3 regions of the Micromonospora sp. NPDC002296 genome follow, and region 2 is predicted to be linked to each of the others. Evidence: riboswitches for the same ligand, from Rfam matches in the RefSeq annotation. Region 2 holds a riboswitch; each other region holds the start of a gene.

Region 1 (7,048 bases), on a different contig from region 2:
GGCGAGGGCACGTACGTCGTGGAGACCATCGACGACGCGCCGCAGGGCACCGCCGTCACCGTCCACCTCAAGCCCGAGGACAGCGACGACAACCTGCACGACTACACCGTCGACTGGAAGATCCGCGAGATCGTCAAGCGGTACTCCGACTTCATCGCCTGGCCGATCCGGATGACCGTGGAGCGCCCGGGCGAGGACGACGCGGTCACCCGCGAGGTGCAGACCGTCAACTCGATGAAGGCGCTCTGGGCCCGGCCGCGCAGCGAGGTCGACGAGGCCGAGTACAAGGAGTTCTACAAGCACGTCAGCCACGACTGGGCCGACCCGCTTGAGACGATCCACATGAAGGGCGAGGGCACCTTCGAGTACGAGGCGCTGCTCTTCCTGCCCTCGCACGCCCCGGTCGACCTGTTCGCCCCGCAGGCCCGGCGCGGCGTGCAGCTCTACGTCAAGCGCGTGTTCATCATGGACGACTGCGACGCGCTGATGCCCAACTACCTGCGCTTCGTCAAGGGCGTCGTCGACGCGCACGACCTGTCGCTGAACATCTCCCGGGAGATCCTGCAGCAGGACCGCCAGATCCAGGCGGTCCGCCGCCGGCTGGTGAAGAAGATCCTCGCCACCGTCAAGGAGCTGAAGGCCAACGAGGCCGAGAAGTACCGCACCTTCTGGGCGGAGTTCGGCCCGGCGCTGAAGGAGGGCCTGCTCGACGACCCGGACAACACCGAGGCGATCCTCGACATCGTCTCCGTCGCCTCCACCCACGACCCGGCGGAGCTGACCGGCCTGCGCGACTACGTCGAGCGGATGAAGGACGGTCAGGGCGACATCTACTACATGACCGGCGAGTCCCGCCCGATGATCGAGAACTCGCCGCACATGGAGGCGTTCCGGGCCAAGGGCTACGAGGTGCTGGTCCTCACCGACCCGGTCGACGAGGTGTGGGTCGAGCGGGTCGGGCAGTTCGACGGCAAGCCGCTGCGCTCCATCGCCAAGGGCCAGGTCGACCTGGACACCGAGGAGGAGAAGAAGGAGGCCGAGTCGGCCCGCGAGCAGCAGCGCCAGGAGTACGCCGACCTGCTGACCTGGATGACGGGCCGGCTCTCCGACAGCGTCAAGGAGGTCCGGCTCTCCACCCGGCTGACCACCTCCCCGGCCTGCGTGGTCGGCGACGCCCAGGACATCACCCCGACGCTGGAGAAGATGTACCGGGCGATGGGGCACGAGGTGCCGCAGGTCAAGCGGATCCTGGAGCTGAACCCGGGGCACCCGCTGGTCGAGGGGCTGCGCAAGGCCCACGAGCAGGAGGCCGGGGCCGACGCGCTCGGCGACACGGCCGAGCTGCTGTACGGGATGGCGCTGCTGGCCGAGGGCGGCGAGCTGGCCGACCCGTCCCGGTTCACCCGCATCCTCGCCGACCGGCTGGCCCGCACCCTGTAGCCGCCGAGACGCACCGCGCGCCGGGCTCCCGGTCGACACCGTCGACCGTGGACGCCCGGCGCGCGCCGTTGCGCGTCCCCTCGGCGGGCGCGGGTGGACCGGGGCGACGGCCCCATGCTTCGGGGGGCAGCCGCCGGCCGCCCCACCGGGCTGTGCGGCGATCACCGAGCGTTTCCGGACTCCGATGTGCGCAATCGGACCACCATCACCCTAAGTTAGGGGGCGAGCTTGTGTGATGGGGGTTCACCCTGATCGGACTCGGCCCGGCGGTCGCTCTGCACGGCTGGTGAAGGCTCGCAAGTCGACGGTGTGGCCTCTTAGCCCGAGCGGGTGAAGAACTTCACAAGAGGTGGGCACTCGTCACGAACGGTGCCTAACGTCGGTTGAGTCCGCGAACGCGGCGACCACGGTCGGTAACGCCTAGTCCTGCCGCCGACCGTCGGTTCCCTTGTCAGTCAGGCAGGAGCGGGGGACCCACATGTTCCTCGGTGCACCGCACCTCGGGGTGAAGCCGCCTGTGGCGGCCGGGCTCCTCGGCCCGAACCCGACAGCTCACCTCGCCGGCGTGGAGGAGTCACACATGGCAACTGAATACACCGCCCGCCACCGTCGGGTGACCGTCCGCCGCGCCGCCGTCGGCACTCTCGCCGCGGGCGCCCTCGCCGGGGTCGTCGCACTGGCCGGCCCGGCCGCGCCGGCCCAGGCCGCGGTCAACTGGGACGCCGTCGCCTCGTGCGAGTCCGGCGGCAACTGGCACATCAACACCGGCAACGGCTACTACGGCGGCCTGCAATTCTCGCAGGGCACGTGGGCCGGCTACGGCGGCAAGAGGTACGCCGCCCGCGCCGACCTGGCGACCCGCAGCGAGCAGATCCGCATCGCCGAGAAGGTGCTCGACGGCCAGGGCATCGGGGCGTGGCCGACCTGCGGCAAGAAGGGCGGCTCGACGAAGGGCAGCCCGAAGTCGGAGCGGAGGTCGGAGACGAAGGCCACCCCGAAGGAGCGGTCCTCGCGTACCGAGAAGCCGGCCTCGCGCAGCAAGCGGGACACCACGACGAGCGCCCCGTCCGGCGGCGGAACGACCTACGTGGTCCGGTCGGGCGACACCCTCTCCAAGATCGCCACGGCGCAGGGCGTGCGGGGCGGCTGGCGCGCGCTGTGGGAGAAGAACGAGCGGGTCGTGGGCGAGCACCCGAACCTGATCTTCCCGGGCCAGCGGCTCAGCTTCTGACGCACCCGGCCGGGTCGGTGCGACCCGGCGCCCCGGTCCCGGGGCATCCAGCACCGGAAGCGCCCGGCCGGTTCCTCCGGCCGGGCGCTTCCGCGTCCCCGACGGGCACTACCACCGCGGGCCGGGCCACCCGGGATTCCACGTCAGGCCACCCGCCGGTCGGCGAGCACCGCCACCCGGGCGAAGTACTCGCGGAACAACGGCTCGTCGCCGGGCGGCACCCGGACCGCGGGCGAGTTGGCGAACCGGAAGGCGAGCCGGTCGGTGCCGTAGAGCGGTTCGTTCGGGTCGCGCACGACACCGAAGAACAACTCGCCGGGCTTGTCAGGCTTCTTGTAGTGCACCAACGCCCCGAGCCATCGCAACGGAACCCGGAACGTGTGCTCGGAGCTGTCCAGGTTGAACAGCTCGAACACCCCCCGGTCCACGCGCAGGTGCAGGTTCCCGTAGTCGAACGCGAGCGGCTCCATGCCGGCCAAGGTATCGCGGGAGCACCGTCGAACGCGCCGTCGCCGCCCGCAGAAACGACCTCGCGTGAGACCACCGACGGGTCACGGTGTTACGGCCGCCGGTCACGTACGGGGGCGGGCACGGGATTCACAAGGCCACCGTTGTACGCGGCGATCACGAGTTGCACCCGGTCGCGGGCCCCGAGTTTGTTCAGCAGGTGTGAGACGTGGGACTTGACGGTCTTGACGGCGATGGTGAGATGCCCGGCGATCTCGTGGTTGGACAGACCCTGCCCGATGAGGCCGAGCACCTCGGTCTCCCGGGCGGTCAGCTGACCGAGCAGGGATTGCGCGGGGCCGGCAGGGCCGGTGTGCTGCCTGCAGACGTAGTGCTCGACCAGGCGCGCCAGGATCGACGGGGCGAAGAGCGATTCGCCGTCGTGCGTACGCCTGATGGCGTCGAGCAGATCGGCGGGCCGGCTGTCCTTCAGCAGGAAGCCACTGGCTCCGGCGCGGAGTGCGTGGAAGACGTGCTCGTCGAGGTCGAACATGCTCAGGACCAGCACTCGGGTGTGCCCGAGCCCCGGCAGCCGGCAGATGCCCCGGGTCGCCTCGATGCCGTCGAGCCGTGGCATCCTGACGTCCATGAGCACCACGTCGGGCGCGGTGGCCTCGGCCACGGCGATTGCCTCCATCCCGTCGCCGGCCTCTCCGACCACAGCGAGACCGGGCTCGGCGTCGATGATCATCGCGAGGCTCCGCCGGAGCAGGGGTTCGTCGTCGACGAGAACGACCCGCAGGGGCCGGTTGGATCCGTTCACACCGCTCCCTCGGGAATGATGGCCTCGAGACGGAACCCCGCACGATCCCCGTGCTCCTTCGCGCGCGGCTCCGCCGTCAGGGTCCCACCCAGGCTGTTCACCCGTTCCCGCAGCCCGATGAGGCCGTGCCCGGCGCCTGGCCGGACGGCCCAGCCCCGGTTCGGCCCGCCGTCGTCGATGGTCACGCTGACTGCCGCCGGGGTCCGCGCCAGACGGACGTCGACCGTGGTCGAGCCAGCGTAACGCGCGCTGTTGGCCAGCCCTTCGCGGACGACCCGGCAGATCGCCACCTGGGCGCCGGGGGACACCGCGCCGAGCTCTTCCTGGGTCAACTCCACGTGCAGGCCGGCCCGGCGGGCCCCCTCGATGATCTCCGGCAGGGACGCCAGGGTCTCCGTGGGGTGGCGGGCGGGCCGGTCGTCGGCCTCCCGCAGCGCGTCCAGCATGCGGCGCAGCTCGACCGTCGCCTTCCGGCTGATGTCCTCCACGTCCTCGATGGCGGCCAGCAGCGCTTCATCGTCCGGCTTGCGGGCGTGCAGGTGCGCCGCGGCGGCAGCCCGCACGGTGATCATGCCCAGGCCGTGGGAGACGATGTCGTGCAGGTCGCGGGCCAGGCGCAGGCGCTCCGCGAGCACCGCCTCGGTGACGTCGCGGCGCGCCATCACCGTCTCGTGCTCGGCACGCTCGACCAGCAGCCGGGCGATCGCCCAGACGGAGACCGCCGCGAAGCCGAGCAGCAGGACGGTGACGAACGGCCAGGTGAGCCCGAGCGCGAGGATGGCCGTCATCACGACCAACAGCGCACCGGCCGACAGCAGCAACCATGATCGACGGGAGCGATGCCGGCTCTCGGTCATGCGGCGCAGCCTACCGTTCCCAGGCTCCGTGGCGTTGGCGTGCGGAGCGCGGGCCCGGGCCTCCCGGGCACCCGCATCGGACCACGGTCTGACGGACCCAGGGCCGACGGGCGACCTCCGATGCCGCCCACGGCCCGATGTTCCGGCGCGTTCCACCTGATTGTCTGGATACGGCGGGTGGCATCACCTCCGCCACGGTGTCCGGAGATCGCCCGGGAGGGTCGTTGTACAGGCGCGTGACAATGGCGGTCGCAGGAGCGTTGTTCACCCTGCTGGCGCTGGTGGCGGTGATCGTCACCGATCTGCACGACCGGGACTTTCCCCAGGCCCTGAGCGCGCAGAGCAGGCTGGGCCTGGACTTCGGCGAGTCGCAGTTCAGCGACCGGGACGCGTTCTCGGCACTGACGCAGATGGATGCCGACTGGAACCTGGGACTGGTCAGGATCGCCCCGGGCCTGGTCGACGACGGCGACGAGCGGATCTTCGTGACCCTCAACGACGGGAGCCTGCCCGCGACGTTCCGCTGGTTCAGCGGCGCCGACGCGGGAAGGGTCGTCGGCAGGGACCGGCTGGCCAACTCGTCGCCCGACGGCTCCTACCTGGTCACCGGGGACGCGGCCCGGCTCGCCGAGTTGGAGAGCCGGCTGAGCAGCGCGGGCGTACGGGTGACCCGCGTCGACGCGTCCGTGACCGACAGTCTCTGGTTCGCCATGCGGGAGGGCGGCTTCGCCGCGGCCGTCCTGGCCGCGTTCGCCCTCATCGCGGCGCTGGCGCTGTTCTGGCTGTCGATGAAGGCGCGCAGCCGCGCGCTCCGGGTGCTCGCGGGCTGCCCCACGTTGCGCATTCAAGCACAGGACCTGGGCGGGTTCGCGGCCGCGCTGCTCGTTCCGGCGGGCGCTGTCACCCTCGCGGCCGCCGCCTGTGTGGGCCTGGCCCGTGGCTGGCTGTACGTCGGCGTCTTCGTCAGGGCGCTGGCCGGCGTGGAGGTCGCGGTCATCGCCGTGTCACTGCTCGTTGCCCTGGCCATGTCGGCCTCCGCCTGGCCGAGCGCCACCATGCTCGCCACCCGGCAGCCCGCGGTGAGGAGCCTTCGCTCGGCGGCCGTGGTCGTCCAGGCGCTGACGTTCCTGCTGGTGGTGGGCGCGGCCGGGCCGGCCTGGTCGGCGTACCGCAGCTCGTCCGCCACGGCCGCTGAGATGGCGCAGTGGAAGAACCTCGCGGATCAGGTCGCGGTCCAGTTCGGGATGGGCGATGACGAGATGACCAGTCTCGAACCCCGGATCGGAAACCTGGTCAGGGACGGCGAATCGGCCGGGGCGGTCGCGTACTCGTACACCTTCTCCGACGAGACATGGGAAGGCGATCTCGGCGACTACTCGGCGATCACCTTCGTGAACCAGCGGTGGCTCGACCTGATGGCGACGAACGCGCCGCCGGGCGCGCTCACGCCGGTGCCGTACGAGCGTGTGAGCGGCATGCTTTCCCGGGAGTTCGGCGAGACGTTCTCGCTGTGGTCGAGAAGCCGAGGTGCCGGGGGAGAGATCCTGTCGGGGTTCGGATACCTGCGGCCCGCCGGCGGGTTCCGGATGCCCGTCGCCCAGGGTGGCGGCGGGAGTCTGAGCTTCCTCGACGATGTCCTCGTCGCCGTCATGCCCTCCCTGCATCAGACGTTCGACGATTCGAATCTGACATCGATGGTCTCGACGAGGAACATCCTGTTCACCGGCGTGGCGGCCACCCAGGCGTTGATCGAGCGCGAAGGCCTCTCCGCCGGGACCCTGAGCGGCCGGGGGATCAGGGGCGACCTGAGTGTGGTCTACGTCGCGGAGGAAGGGATCCTTCGGGCGCAGTTCATGGCGTACGTGGTCTGGCTGATGAATCTCGCGCTCACCGCCCTGGTCGTCGCCTTCACGGTCGCGACCGCGATCAGCGCGCTGATCACCGCCCTGCTGCACGCGAAGCGCGACTTTCCGTTGCGGCTGTCCGGCCGGCCGTGGGCGCGGATCCTGCAGAGCCGGGTGTCCAAGGAGTTGCTGGCTGGCGCGGCGCTCGCGTCCCTCCTGGCGCTGGTCCAGAGACCCGACTCCATGGGGGCCCTGCTGGTGGCCGCGTTGTTCGGGATGCTCGTCGTCCCGCTGAGCCACCTGTGGGCCGCGAACCGGTGTTTCTCCGGCGTCAGCAGGCGTCGAATCTGATGGGAGGTCCAATGCTGATTGAGGCCGAGGCCGTTTCCGTGGCGATCGGTGGGCG
Region 2 (7,048 bases):
GCCGCGTGCGGCAGCGTCGAGCACCCGCAGCTGCTCGGCGAGATCCGCGTAGCCCTCGACGAGGTCGTCGTAGAGGTGGGCGAAGAGGAAGTACGGCAACACGTGCGAGTCCACCGCGTACGTACCGATCTTGAGCGGACGGCGAGCGCTGGCGCTGTTGATGCGGTCGACCACGGCCAACACCTCGCTGGCGGTGGCGCCCAGGCCGTACTCGCCGTTGTGATCGGCCGCCCACGCGGCCCAGTGTTCGAGTGCGGCCTGGATCGCCGCCGCGTTGCGGGAGAACAGGGCCGGGCCGAAGATGGCCGGATCCACGGCGCTGTCCAGCACCACCCGGTCGGCGCGGGAGCCGAACATCTGCAGGTAGACCGCCCCCAGGTAGGTGCCGTACGAGTAGCCGAGGTAGGACAGTTTCCGTTCCCCCAGGACGCCTCGGATGAGATCCATGTCCCGGGCGGTGTTCCGCGTGGACGCGTGCGGCAGGAGATCGAGGTTGCCCTGCGCACACCCGGCGGCGAGCTCCTTGGCCAGTGCCGCGCTCTCGTTGAACGTGCGCTGGCTCGGGCCGGCGGAACGCAGGAACGTGTTGGTCTCCCATCGGCACTCGATCGGGCTGCTCCGGCCCACGAACCGCGGGTCCATCCCGATCAGGTCGTACCGGGCCGCGACGTCCGGCATCTGCTCGCCGGCAAGCACCATCCCCATCCCACTGTCTCCAGGGCCTCCCGGGTTGAGCATCAGGACGCCACGGCGCTGGGCCGGATCGGTCGCCTTGATCCGCGCCATCGCGACCGTGGTCGTAGGGCCGTGCGGGCGGCTGTAGTCGACCGGAACGGTCATCTCGCCGCACTGGGCACCCGCGTCGTCGAGAGCGGCGCCCAGCTCGTCGGCCGGACCGGTAAGGCAGCCGTGCCAGTTCACCGACTGCCGTTGGGCAACCCCGGCCGACGCGACAGTCGTGGTCAGTACTCCGCCGATGGTCAGTGCACCGGCGGCGACAATCGCGGTGATTCTTCGAATTCGCACAGGTCAACCCTAGGAACCACCCGTTCGGGGCGCGATGGTGCACGAGCCCGCGCCCCCGGTCGAGGCGCCGGTACCCGAGCGGTATACCTGGCTCTACCTACCGCAGCGGGGCACCGCATGCCCGAGCCCACCCCGCGCTCAGCTGACCCGGAATCGGGCACGGCAAGCGCGGTAAGCGTCAGCAACGTCGAAGGCCCTGGCCGGGACTCGCGTCCTGACCAGGGCCTTCGTGGTGGAGCGGGTGACGGGAATCGAACCCGCACTGTCAGCTTGGGAAGCTGATGTTCTGCCATTGAACTACACCCGCAGGCGGCACCACTGTACCCGACGGCTGCGCCGGGTGCATCCAGGCACCCGTCGCGCGCCGCCGACCGGCAGCCGCGCCGGGCCGACGCCGCGGCTCGCGCTCCACCCCACCCGATCCATGGCCACCCTGACCGCCTCCCCGCGATCCCCGAGCCATCGACGAGCCATCGACGAGCCGTAGGAGTTTCATGCCGGGCATATATAGCCGTTCTCAAATCCCTCGATCGGTTGTAACGTCTGCCACAAGTTTCGGCCACGGCGCGACACACCCCCTGCCGCGTCGCCAGAAAGAGGTGGGCCCATGGGACTCCGTCCCAACCTGCTGACCCGGCGTACCGCCGGCGTCGCGTCGACGACCCTCGCGCTCCTGCTCAGCACCGCCGCCGTGGGCGTCGTTCCGGCCGCATCGGCCTTCTCCGCCGCCCCGGCTCAGACGTGCGCCGAGCCGGCCGACGTGCACTCCGACGCCCGGGTCAAGGCGGGCGCGCAGGCCAAGCACGAACCCAACGAGCTGACCGCCGCACAGGTCCGCGACCGCGAGGCCGACCTCGCCGCCGCCCTGCGCGAGCGGGCCAGCTTCCGGGCCGGTGCCGGCGCCGGCACGCTCGCGACCGTGACGATCCCGGTCGTCGTGCACGTCATCCAGGAGAACAGCACCCGGGCCGGCGGCAACATCCCGGACTCGCTGATCACCTCGCAGATCAACGTGCTGAACCAGGCCTACAGCGGTGCCACCGGCGGCGCGGCGACCGCCTTCGCCTTCCAGCTCCAGAAGATCAACCGGGTCACCAACCCGGCGTGGTACCCGATCGTGTCGGGCTCGTCGGCCGAGCGCTCGATGAAGACCTCGCTGCGTGAGGGCGGCAAGAACACCCTGAACATGTACCTCGGCGAGCTGAGCGACAGCCTGCTCGGCTGGGCGACCTTCCCGCAGAAGAAGCTGAACAGCATGGACGGCGTCGTCGCCCTGAACGAGTCGCTGCCGGGTGGCACCGCCACCAACTACAACCAGGGCGACACCGGCACCCACGAGGTCGGCCACTGGCTGAACCTCTACCACACCTTCCAGGGCGGCTGCTCCGGCTCGGGCGACAGCGTGAGCGACACCCCGGCGGAGGCCTCGCCGGCGTTCGAGTGCCCGACCGGGCGGGACACCTGCACCGCGACCGGCCTGGACCCGATCACCAATTTCATGGACTACACCTACGACTCGTGCATGTACCAGTTCACGACCGGGCAGGCGAGCCGGATGCTGACCGCGTGGAACGCGTACCGCGCGGCCTGACGGATCCCTGTTCCTGACCCTCCGGTGCCGGCTCCGTCCTTCCACGGGGCCGGCACCGGCGTCGTCGGGGGTCAGGCCGCCGCGCGGTGGGAGCCGCGGACGTGCAGGGTCGACCCCTGATCCGGTACGCCCACCGGGGCAGCGCCCGCCTCGCCGGCGGCCCGGGGGTCGAGCCACACCTGCACGGCCGGCTGCCCCGGGCCCCCGCCCGGGAAGACGGAGCCGCCCTGGTAGCGGCGGGCGAGCATCGCCACGTCGACGGTGAACTCGAACAGCCGCCAGTCCACCTGCGGGGCGGCCCGCCCCAGCTCGGCGAGCCGGGCCACCCGGGCCTGGTCGGTCACGGGCCACGCGTGCCCCGCCACGTACGCCTCGTCGTCGCTGTCCTCCGGCGGGAAGGAGTGCAGCGCGTAGCGGCCGTCGCGTTCGAGGTCGCGCCGCTTCGGCGAGTCGACGATGAAGCAGAAGAGCCCGTCGTCGGTGATCACCGGGGAGACCGGGTGCACCCGGGGCCCACCGTCGGCGCGGACGGTGGCCAGGTAGCCGAAGCCCGGCCCGTACTGCTGCATGAGGAGGCGGATCCCGCCGGCGAGTCGTGGCTCGTCAGCGGCGAATTCGGACCAGGAAGCCATGTGGACATTCTATCGAACACGTGTACGACAGGCGAGCGCGGCACGCCGGTTGCAGCATGCGATGACAGGCCCGCCGACCAGGGTCGCTATGGTGTGGCGATGCTGCTCTCCGACCGCGATCTCGTCAGCGAACTGAAGGCTGGCACGCTCGCGCTGGAGCCGTTCGAGCCCACCCTTGTGCAGCCGTCGAGCATCGACGTGCGCCTCGACAAGCTCTTCCGGGTCTTCAACAACCATCTCTACACGCACATCGACCCGTCGGTGCAGCAGGACGACCTGACCTCGGCGGTCGAGGTGCCCGACGGCGAGCCGTACGTGCTGCACCCGGGCGAGTTCGTGCTCGCCTCCACGCTGGAGGTGATCTCGCTCGGCGACCAGCTCGCGGGCCGGCTGGAGGGCAAGAGCTCGCTGGGACGGCTCGGGCTGCTCACCCACTCGACCGCCGGGTTCATCGACCCGGGCTTCTCCGGTCACGTCACGCTGGAGCTGTCCAACGTGGCGAACCTGCCGATCACGCTCTGGCCGGGCATGAAGATCGGCCAGCTCTGCATCTTCCGGCTCTCCTCGCCCGCCGAGCACCCGTACGGGTCGACGGTGTACGGCTCGCGGTACCAGGGCCAGCGCGGCCCGACCCCGAGCCGCTCCTGGCAGAACTGGCGCACCTGGCCCACCCGCTGACGACGCGGGCGTGGTCGAGGGGCCCGTTCCGCGGAACGGGCCCCTCGCCGCTCAGTCGGGGCGGCCGTAGCTGTGGATCTGGCCGTCGTCGACGCGCTTCATCTTGACGGGCTGGCCGGCCTGGGAGGCGTGCACCACCCAGCCGCCGCCGACGTACATGCCGACGTGGTGCAGGTCGGCGTAGTAGAAGACGAGGTCGCCGGGGCGCAGGTCGGCACGGCTCACCCGGGCGGTCACCGACCGCTGCTGGGCCGCGTTGTGCGGCAGCGACACGCCGGCCTTGGCCCAGGCCGCGAGCATCAGACCCGAGCAGTCGTACGAGTTGGGGCCCTCGGCGCCCCAGACGTAGGGCTTGCCGATCTGGGCGCAGGCGAACTTCACCGCGACCCCCGCGCCGCCGCCCGGGTAGGCAGCCGGGCAGGGAGCGGGACGCAGCGCGCCGCCACCGCCGTTGCCGTACACCGTGAGCCGCAGCTTCTGGAGCCGGTCGATCTCGGCGTTGATCTGCTTCCGCTTGGCGGCGAGCTGCGCCTCGGTGCGGGCGAGCTGGGTGACCATCTCGTCCAGCGGCTTCTTCTTGGCGTCGAGCTCGTCGCGGAGGTCGATGACCGCCCGGATGTCGCGCTGCTGGCGCTCGGCGAACTGGTCGAGCAGTTCCAACTGTCCCATCATCTGACCGGGTGAGCGGCTGCCGAGCAGCGCGTTCACCGCAGACAGGTTCTCACTCTTGTACGCCTCGACGGCGAGCCCGCTGACCTTGTCCATCGCCTCGTCGACCCGGCGTTGCAGCGGCCCGATCTGCTTGGCGACGGCGTCGGCCTGCCGGCGCTTGAGGGCGAGGTCCTGACGGGTGGCGTTGTGCCGCTCGATGAGCGGTTCGAGCTTGTTCCAGTCCTGATCGATCTGCCGCTCGATCTCGGCGACCGAGGGATCGGCGTGGGCCGCGGTCGGGGCGCCGGTCAGGACGACGGCGGCGCCGACGAGGGCGGCGAGGGCGGTGGTGAAGCGTGACCAGCGTGGGCGCGGCGCAGCCGGCATCCGGTCGGCGTGCGCCGACGGGCGTGACGGGCGCCGCGGGGCATGGTGTGCCACCGGGCTCCGTTCTCCTTCTTCCTCGACCGCCTACCGGGTTAGCTGACGGGTTCGGGCGGGAAGGGAGAACGCCCTACCGCAGCGGCGCTGCGGATTCACCCCGGCGTACCTGGGTCCCCGGTTCGCCCGGAGGCGACTCGGCGGTGTCGGACCGTCACCGCCCGGCTGGGCGGTACAGCTACCGGCCGACGATTGACCAGAGTAGAGACGCCCGTTATCGATCCGCAACCCGCCGGGCCACAACACGCCACACCATGCCGCCGTGCGGAAGTTTCCTTCACATCGCGGCACCTGCTGGAAAGCTATTGACGCGGGAGGTCGGCGGCGGAAGGGTGACCCTCATCCGACGCTTAACCAGGAGGTTCGATGCCCCGTTCCGTCGTGTCGTCGAGCAGACGGATCCTGCTCGCCGCCGCCGTGGCCGCCACCACGGCCCTTGTGCCCCTCGGTACCACCGCCTCCCCGGCCGCGGCCGGCCAGACCCCCGAACGCCAGCAGCAGTACGCTGACGCCGCCGCCGAGTACGGCGTGCCGGAGAGCGTCCTGCTCGGTGTCTCCTACCTCCAGTCCAGGTGGGACACCAACTCCGGCACCCCCAGCACCAGCGGTGGGTACGGGCCGATGCACCTCACCGACGCCGAGTACGTCGCCGGCCTGCCCACCGGCACCCACCACGACTCCGGCGACGAGGACCCGCGCGGGGACGACTCCCGCCCGGCCCCCGCCGCCGCCCGGCCCTCGGCCGACGAGGCCCCGGCCGCCGCGTCGTTGCAGACCCTGGACACCGCCGCCACCCTCACCGGGGCCGACGAGGCTGCCCTGCGCGCCGACGCGCCGACGAACATCCGGGGCGGGGCGGCGCTGCTCGCGTCGTACCAGCGGCAGATCGGCGCCCCGGTCGGGGCCGACACCGACCCGGCGGCCTGGTACGGCGCGGTGGCCCGGTACGCCGGCGCGGACGGCGCCGACGCGGCGGCTGCCTTCGCCGACGAGGTCTTCGGCACCATCGCCGAGGGCGAGAGCCGGGTGACCGACGACGGGCAGCGGGTGACCCTCGCGGCCCGCGCGGTGACCCCGCAGAAGTCCTGGCTGGACCGGCTCGGCCTGCGCCTGCCGGAGCGCCCCGACGGCCTGGAGTGCCCGTCGACCATCTCCTGCGAGTGGATCCCCGCGCCGTACCAGTCGCTCAGTGCCGACCCCGGTGACTACGGCAACCACGACCTGTCCGACCGGCCGAAGCGGCAGAAGGTCGAGTACATCCTCATCCACGACACCGAGGGCCGCTACGCGGGCACGGTCAACATGGTCCAGGACCCGACCTACGTGAGCTGGCACTACACGCTGCGCTCGGTGGACGGGCACATCGCCCAGCACGTGAAGACCAAGGACGTCGCCTGGCACGCCGGCAACTGGTACGTCAACGCCAAGTCGATCGGGCTGGAGCACGAGGGCTTCGCCGCCCAGGGCACCTGGTACACCGAGGCGATGTACCGCACCTCGTCGAAGCTGGTCCGGTACCTCGCGCTGCGGCACGGCGTCCCGCTGGACCGGCAGCACATCATCGGCCACGACAACGTCCCCGGCACCGTCGCGGCGAACGTGCGGGGCATGCACTGGGACCCGGGGCCGTACTGGGACTGGTCGCACTACTTCGACCTGCTGCGCGCGCCGGAGCTCAACACCGGCACCCCGCTGACCGGCATGGTGCGGATCGACCCCGACTTCGCCACCAACCGGCCGGCGTTCACCGGCTGCGTGACGGCGGGCGTGCCCTGCCCGTCGCGCGGCTCCTCGGCGGTGGTGCTGCGCAGCGCGCCGAGCGCCGACGCGCCACTGGTCAACGACATCGCCCTGCGTCCGAACGGCTCGCCGGCCACGATGGCCGTCTCCGACCACGGCGCCCGCGCGTCGACCGGGCAGACGTACGCCCTGGCCGGCCGCGAGGGCGACTGGACGGCGATCTGGTACCTCGGCCAGAAGGCGTGGTTCCACAACCCGGCGTCCGCGCCCACCGCGGCGTGGACCGTCG
Region 3 (7,048 bases), on a different contig from region 2:
ACCGCCGGGTCGCGCGCGCCGCCGCGCGGCTGACCCGCCCGCGTCGCCGCCGTCTCGCGAACCGCACCACCGCGCCCGTCCGCCCGGCCCGGTCGCACCCCCGCGCCCGTCCGCCCGGCCCGGTCGCACCCCCGCGCCCGCCCGGCGACGCGCGGAGCCCGCTTCCCGCATCCACCCTCCGTGAGGTGCCGACCATGGACATCGTTCTCCACCAGCTCCTCGTCGAGGTGCCGCTGGCCGCCGCCATCTGGTCGGTGCTGCTCGTGGTGGCGCTCGGCGTGCTCACCGCCCTGGTCGCCCGCCCACAGCGGGACCGGTCGGCGGTCGACCCCGCCCCGCCCGCCGTAGACCTGGCCAGCGAGGAGGCCACCGACCTGCGCCGGTACGCCGAGGAGGTGGGGGTGGCCGCCGCCGGCGCCGCCCAGACCGCCCGCCGCCGGCGCGAGGCGTGGCTGACCGCCCAGGACGCCCTCGATCGGGCCTGGCAGGCGTACGACGAGGCGGAGGCCGCCGCACGCCGCTTCTCCGGCGTGGGGGTGCTGCCGGCGCCGCGCACCCCCCGAACCCCCGCCGAGTACGCCGCCCGGGAGCGCCGGCTGCACCACGCCGCGACGGCCGCCCACCTGCGCGGCGACTTGTCCATCCGGCAGCTCTGCGACGTCTTCGCGCACCGGAACGGCTGGGACCCCCGGCTGCACCCGGTCCAGCAGGAGGTCGTGCTGGCCCGGGCGGTGCGGGACGGGAAGCAGGCCGGCCACCGGGCGGCGGCGGCCCGGGAGCGGGCCGCCTGGCGTGCCGCCGAGCTGGCCGCCGAGGCCGCCCGGGCACTGGCCGCCGAGGCGTACTGCGCCGCGGAGCGGGCCCGCCCCGTCCGGGTGCCCGCGCCCCGGGCCGCGACGGCGGCGGCTCGCCGCACCGCCCCGGCCGCCCGCTGGCGCCCGGCCCGGGTCGGCTGACCCGACCCCCGTTCCCCGACCCGCCCCGGCGGGCCGCGACGCTGCCCCGACTTTCTTCATGACGCCGGTCACACACCCCGGGTAAACGGGCAGTCGACCCATCGGGGCGGGTCCACCGACATAACCCGCCGACGATCGATACTGATCGTCCGGTTGTCGCCCCAGGGCACCTGGAATGCCCGTAATCCCATTGAGACACGTCAGTTCCCAATGGGTCGCAGGAAAGCTGATCGGAGAGGGTTTAAGCAGGTGGGAAGGGCTTGGCAGGGCCTCGGCCGGCCAGTAATGTCGGCCCGTCCGGTGCGGTACCCGATCGCAAGAGGCGACGCCGCGCCGACCCGCTCAATCGTGACCATCACGAACCGGGGACCCAGTGCACGTGTGGGGTGAATCCGCGGGCCACGGCCCGTGGTAGGGCGATCTTCCCGCCCGAATCCGTCAGCTAACCCGGTAGGCGGTGTCGGAAGGAGTGCCATCCTCGTGCAGCGCGACCCCATCCCTCGGTTGTTCCTCCACCGCGGCGCCGTGGTGCCCGCGTCCGTCGCCCCCGGGCTGACGAACTGACCGGCGCACCCGCCCGTACGCCCGGCTGACCGGGCATCTTCCCAGAGCGGACCCCACCGGCCGTGGGCGTCTCGTCCGCGCCATCGTGCGACGACGCATGCCCAGGTGCCCCGCTCTCCGCCCCATCCCCGTGGAGGAACACGTGAACCACCATGTCAAGCGGCAGCTGCGACGGCTCGCCACCGAGCGCCCGTACCAGGTCGTCGCCGGCTCGGCCGCGGCGCTCCTGCTGGCCTCCGGCACCGGTGCGCTGCTGGCCGGCGTCGACGACACCCCCACCCCGCGGCAGACCACCAACGCCGCCGTCGCCGAGATCGCACCCCGCCTCGACAGCGCGGCCAGCCGCGCCCAGGCCCGGGCCGGCGCGACCGCGTCCTCCAGCGCCTCGCCGTCGCCGAGCGCCACCACGGCCGCGCCGAACCCCGATCTGACCACCAGGGCGGCCCCGAAGCAGACCACGGCGAAGCCGGCCACCCCGAAGCCGCCGTCGTCGAAGGTCCTCGACTACGCCTACCAGGCGCAGACCACCTACTACTACTGCGGCCCTGCGGCGGTGCGCAACGCGCTCTCCGCCACCGGCGTCGGGAGTACCCAGGACGGGCTGGCCAGCCGCCTCGGCACCACCGAGATGGGCACCAACTCGGCCGAGGACACCACCCGGGTGCTCAACGCGATGGTCAAGGGCGACCCGTACCGGACCCGGATGATCCCGGGCGGCGCCGCCACCGGGGCCCAGATCGACCGGCTCAAGGCCGACGTGGTGGAGGCGGTCGGCGCCGGGCGCGGCGTCGTGGTGAACATCGCCGGCAGCGCCACCGACGTCGACGGCGGCTGGCACTCCTTCCCCGGCGGCCACTACATCGCCGTCGTGGGCTACCGCAACGAAGGCCGCACCGTGCGGATCGCCGACTCGGCCGACCCGGCCGCCTCGGCGTACTGGATCAGCACCACGGCCCTGGCGCACTGGGCGGCGACCAGGGGCTACTCGGCCTGATCACCCTTTCCCCCACCGGGCCCCGGCTCTCCCCGTGAGCCGGGGCCCGGTGGCGTCCCGGCAGAGGTTCGCGTCAGCTCCGGCCTCGACCCTGACGCAAACCTCTTGATCACCGCGGGAAGCGGGAGGGGGCGGGGGAGAGCGGGGTTGGGCGGGGGGTGGGTGGGGTCCAGGTCGGGTTCAGTTCGTGGCGGGCCGCCGTCAGGAACGCCTCGGCGTACTGCTGGGCGGGGAAGTCGCCCAGGTAGCGGGAGCGGGTGGCCCAGCGGGCTGTTGCCCGGGGGTCGGTGTCGAGCAGGTGGTCGAGCACCTCGTCGAGGTTGGCCGCGTCGCGCCGCAGCACGTAGCCCGAGCCGGCCAGGGGGAACCGCTCGACGAACCGGTCGCCGTCGCCGCCCATGTCCGTGACCGCGTACGGCTTGCCGGAGTAGAGGTAGTCGGAGATCACCCCGGAGACGTCCGAGAGCAGCGCGTCGGAGCGGTTCACGCAGTCGACCAGGGACATCTCCCGGCTGGCCGCAGCGCCCCAGACGTGCTGCCGGCCGGTGCGGGCCCGGTCCGCGGCGAGCAGCTCCGTGAGCCGGGCGAGCTGCCGCGCCGACGCCGGGTTCTGCCCGGTGTACGGATGGGCGCGCAGGATCACCGTCGCGCCCCGGGCCAGCAACCCCCGGACGATGGTCTCGCCCACCGGCAGGGAGCAGTAGTTCGCGTCGGCGTGGTGCCCGGTCCAGGTCGGGGTGTAGAGCACCGTCGGGTTCGGCAGGCCGGGGGCCGGCTCCCGGCGTACCTCGATCGACTCGACCTGCGGGCGGCCGACCACGACGAACTTCTCCGCCGGGATGTCCACCCCCGCGCGGGCGTACCGCTCGATCGCCGCCGGGCCGGCCACGAAGATCCGGTCGAAGATCGCCGAGACCGGGTTGGCGCTGGGCGCCTTGTCGCTGTCGCCGTGGTGGATCTGCACGTGGGTGAGCTGGGTGAACCGGATGCAGTGGCTGTTCTTCGCCCCGTGGTTGACGTAGAACGCGACCTTGAGACTCGGCACCAGCGCCTCGTCCATCGCCTTCAGGGTGGGGCAGTACACCACCGGGGCCGTGGTGGCCGCGGCGATCGGGGCGAGGAACTCCGGCTCCCGCACCATCACGAGGAAGGGCCGGCCGATCCGCTCCAGGTAGGGCAGCCACATGGTGACCTGGTACTCCGACCCCGGCGGGGCGGAGAAGTGCAGCAGGAACTCCGGCTGGTGCGCCCGCAGCGCCCGGGTCACCGCCCCGCCCCCGGTTCCCGGCCGGAACCGCCGGCGGGCCAGGTCCAGGGCCACCGCCCCGGCGCCCGCGCCGACGCCCAGCGCCAGCAGCAGGGCGACGTACGCCGGCAGCGCCGCCGCGGCGGCCAGCGCCACCGCGGCGAGCAGCACCAGCAGGGCGTCGCCCAGCCGGCCGGCGACCAGCGGGGCCCACGACCGGGTCGGGAGGTTGGCGGCCCGGATCTCCAGGTCCCCGGCCTGCCGCAGCGGACCCACCAGCAGCACCAGCCCCAGCAGCACCAGGGCCGTGGCGGCCAGCGCCGGGTCGAAGCCGGCGTCGAGCCGGCGGGCGTACCCGACCAGGATGCCGGCCGCGAGCAGCACCGACTCGGCTGTGCTGTCGGCGGCCGGCCGGACCCGGCGCTCCCAGCCGGCGGCGGCCAGGGCCGCCACTGCGAGCGCCAGCCCCCAGCCGGTCGCCCCGGTCAGCGCGAGGGCGAGGAACGCCAGCACCGCCAGGCCGGTGGTCGCCACCCGGGCGGTCAGCTTCCTGACCAGGTCACCACGCATGTCGTTCCCGCTTCTCCCGCCGGTCGCGGTGGCCGTCGTCGCTCAGCCGGCCGTGGCCGGGGTCGCCGTCGGGCCGCCCTGAGCGGGAACGCTCGCGGCGGGCCCCTCGCCCGGCGCCCGCCGGACGTCGATGACCTGTCCGGTCAGCTCGGAGATCAGCACGTCCAGCGAGGACTGGGCGACGGTCTCCGCGGCGAGCAGGGTGTGCTCCGGCTCCTCGCCGAACGCCTTGGTGCGCATCGGGGTGGCGGTGCGCTCCGGGTTGATGCAGTTGACCCGTACGCCGAACTCGGCCCACTCGTCGGACAGCGCCTGGGTCAGGTTGACCAGCGCGGCCTTGGTGGCCGAGTAGAGCGCGTAGCGGGCCCGGCCCCGGGTGTACGAGCTGGAGGTGTACAGCAGGAGCTGGCCCTTGGTCTGCTGCAGGTACGGCAGGGACTGCCGGGCGATGGTGACCGGGCCGACGAAGTTGACCTGCAGGACCCGGTCCATGGTCTCCTGGTCCATCTCCGCCAGCTCGCCCTTCTCCAGGATGCCGGCGGTGACCACCACGTGGTCGATGCGGCCGGTGGCCTCGAAGGCGGTCTTCAGCGCTGCCTCGACGTCGGCGGCCCGCTCGACGTGGGTGCCGGTGCTGGAGCGGCTGAACGGGAAGACCTGGGCACCGTAGCGGCGGGCCAGCTCGGTCAGCTCGTGGCCGATGCCGTAGCTGCCGCCGAAGACGACGACGGTCCGGCCGGTGAGCTCCTCGGTGTAGCCGCGGTGGTCGGTCAGCCGGGGGGCCTGCGCGGCGGCGAGCTGGAAGAGCTTGTCCGCGAGGTGCACGTCGACCGGGTGGGTGACCTTGATGTTCTCGTCCGAGCCGTCGATCACCTTGATCGGGGTGCCGGGCAGGTAGCGCAGCACCACGCCGCAGTCGTCGGTGGCGGCGAAGTTCGCGTCGCCCCCGGCGATCCGGTACGCCTCCCGGATGGTGCCCGAGCGGAACGCCTGCGGGGTCTGGCCCCGGCGCAGGGTGGAGCGGACCGGGATGTCGGTGATGCAGTCGTTCTCGTCGACCTGGATGATCGTGTCGGCCGAGGGGATCGCCACGTCGACCGCCGCGTAGGTCCAGAGCGCGTTCACGCACTCCCGGACGATCCGGCCGCTGAGCAGCGGGCGCACCGCGTCGTGGAAGAGGATGTTGACGTCGCCCTCGCCGACGGCGTCCAGGGCGATCCGGGTGGTCGCGTTGCGGGTGTCGCCGCCCTCGATGACCTTGCTGACCTTGCGGAAGCCGGCCTTGTCGACGATCTGCTGGGCGTCGGGGACGTGCCCGGCGGCCATCAGCACGATGATCTCGTCGATCTCGGGGGCCGCCTCGAAGACCGCCAGGGTGTGCTCGATGATCGGCTTGCCGGCGATCTTCAGGAGCTGCTTCGGGATGCCCAGGCCCAGTCGGGTCCCGGTGCCACCGGCCAGCACCACCGCCACCGTCCGCGAGGGCCGCCACGGCGCCGGGGTCTCCGGTGTGGCGTCCGGGCCAGTGGTGTGGTCCTGCGTCATTGCCGATCCTCACTCTCAGGGAATGCCAGAAACGATGGGTGACGGCCGTTTGGTGGCCCGGTGAACCATAACGCGTCCACCGCGTCGCCCTCAGGGACGACGCGGTGGGCCGACACCCGCACGACGCCGTACGGATGCCGGAAACCTACTTACCGTTGGAGAAGTCCTCGTACGCGCTCAGCACCTCGTCGGTCGGCCCGTCCATCCGCAGCTCGCCCGATTCCAGCCAGATCGTCCGTTCGCACGTGTCCCGGACCGAGGAGAGCTGGTGGCTGACCAGGAACACCGTGCCGGCGCCCTCCCGCAGCTCCCGGACCCGCTGCTCGCTGCGCTTGCGGAACCCCTTGTCGCCGGTGGCGAGGGCCTCGTCGATCAGCAGCACGTCGTGCTTCTTCGCCGCCGCGATGGAGAACCGCAGCCGGGCCGACATGCCCGAGGAGTACGTCCGCATCGGCAGGGAGGCGAAGTCGCCGCGCTGGTTGATCCCGGAGAACTCGATGATCTCCGGGGCCAGCCGCTGCACGTCGTCGGGGTGCATGCCCATGGCGAGGCAGCCCAGCGTGACGTTCCGCTCGCCGGACAGGTCGTTGAGCAGGGCGGCGTTGACGCCCAGCAGGGACGGCTGACCCTGGGTGTAGACCGCGCCCCGGTTCACCGGCAGCAGGCCGGCGATGGCCCGCAGCAGGGTGGACTTGCCGGAGCCGTTGCTGCCGATCAGCCCGACCGCCTCGCCCCGGTACGCGGTGAAGCTGACCCCCTTGACCGCGTGCACCTCGCGGATGTTCGGCGCCGAGGTGCGGGACGCGATCCGCTTCAGCGCGGCCACCGGGCTGGTGCCGCCGCTGGCGCCCTTGTGCACCCGGTAGATCACGTGCGCGTCGTCGACCACCACGGTCGGGATGCGCTCGGTGATCCTGGGCAGCGTCACGGTGACGTCGTTGGACGCCTCGTTGTGCTCAACCACGGCCGTACTCCTGTTCGCCCCGCCAGAAGTAGATGAAACCACCCACACCCATCACCACCGACCAGCCCACCGCGTACAGCCAGAGCTGGAGCATCGAGGAGTTGAGCAGCGGCGCCCCCTCCAGCAGCGCGTGCCGGGCCAGCTCGATGTAGACCAGCATCGGGTTCGCCTCGACCAGCCTGGTCGCCCAGCTCGGCAGGTTCTCCTCG

The links. A riboswitch is a leader RNA that binds a small molecule or an ion and turns the genes downstream of it on or off. The one in region 2 is predicted to bind cyclic di-AMP.
Region 1: another riboswitch for cyclic di-AMP. It lies ahead of ABT023_RS27950 (transglycosylase family protein); the one in region 2 lies ahead of ABT023_RS01230 (C40 family peptidase).
Region 3: another riboswitch for cyclic di-AMP. It lies ahead of ABT023_RS25345 (C39 family peptidase); the one in region 2 lies ahead of ABT023_RS01230 (C40 family peptidase).

Annotation. Positions count from the first base shown of each region.
Region 1 is NZ_JBEOWQ010000078.1:4,241-11,288, reverse strand. Features, by position in the region: gene htpG (molecular chaperone HtpG) at 1-1,440, shown strand, start outside; cyclic di-AMP (ydaO/yuaA leader) riboswitch at 1,868-2,021, shown strand; gene ABT023_RS27950 (transglycosylase family protein) at 2,021-2,671, shown strand; gene ABT023_RS27945 (hypothetical protein) at 2,815-3,141, opposite strand; gene ABT023_RS27940 (response regulator) at 3,231-3,920, opposite strand; gene ABT023_RS27935 (sensor histidine kinase) at 3,938-4,798, opposite strand; gene ABT023_RS27930 (bacteriocin-associated integral membrane family protein) at 5,035-6,993, shown strand; gene ABT023_RS27925 (ABC transporter ATP-binding protein) at 7,005-7,048, shown strand, end outside.
Region 2 is NZ_JBEOWQ010000001.1:262,555-269,602, reverse strand. Features, by position in the region: gene ABT023_RS01255 (alpha/beta hydrolase) at 1-1,026, opposite strand, end outside; tRNA gene ABT023_RS01250 (tRNA-Gly) at 1,260-1,333, opposite strand; gene ABT023_RS01245 (zinc metalloprotease) at 1,634-2,617, shown strand; gene ABT023_RS01240 (pyridoxamine 5'-phosphate oxidase family protein) at 2,689-3,249, opposite strand; gene dcd (dCTP deaminase) at 3,349-3,927, shown strand; gene ABT023_RS01230 (C40 family peptidase) at 3,979-4,965, opposite strand; cyclic di-AMP (ydaO/yuaA leader) riboswitch at 5,032-5,172, opposite strand; gene ABT023_RS01225 (N-acetylmuramoyl-L-alanine amidase) at 5,386-7,048, shown strand, end outside.
Region 3 is NZ_JBEOWQ010000049.1:28,201-35,248, reverse strand. Features, by position in the region: gene ABT023_RS25350 (hypothetical protein) at 195-956, shown strand; cyclic di-AMP (ydaO/yuaA leader) riboswitch at 1,286-1,428, shown strand; gene ABT023_RS25345 (C39 family peptidase) at 1,651-2,514, shown strand; gene ABT023_RS25340 (CDP-glycerol glycerophosphotransferase family protein) at 2,624-4,330, opposite strand; gene ABT023_RS25335 (D-ribitol-5-phosphate cytidylyltransferase) at 4,373-5,875, opposite strand; gene ABT023_RS25330 (ABC transporter ATP-binding protein) at 6,021-6,839, opposite strand; gene ABT023_RS25325 (ABC transporter permease) at 6,832-7,048, opposite strand, start outside.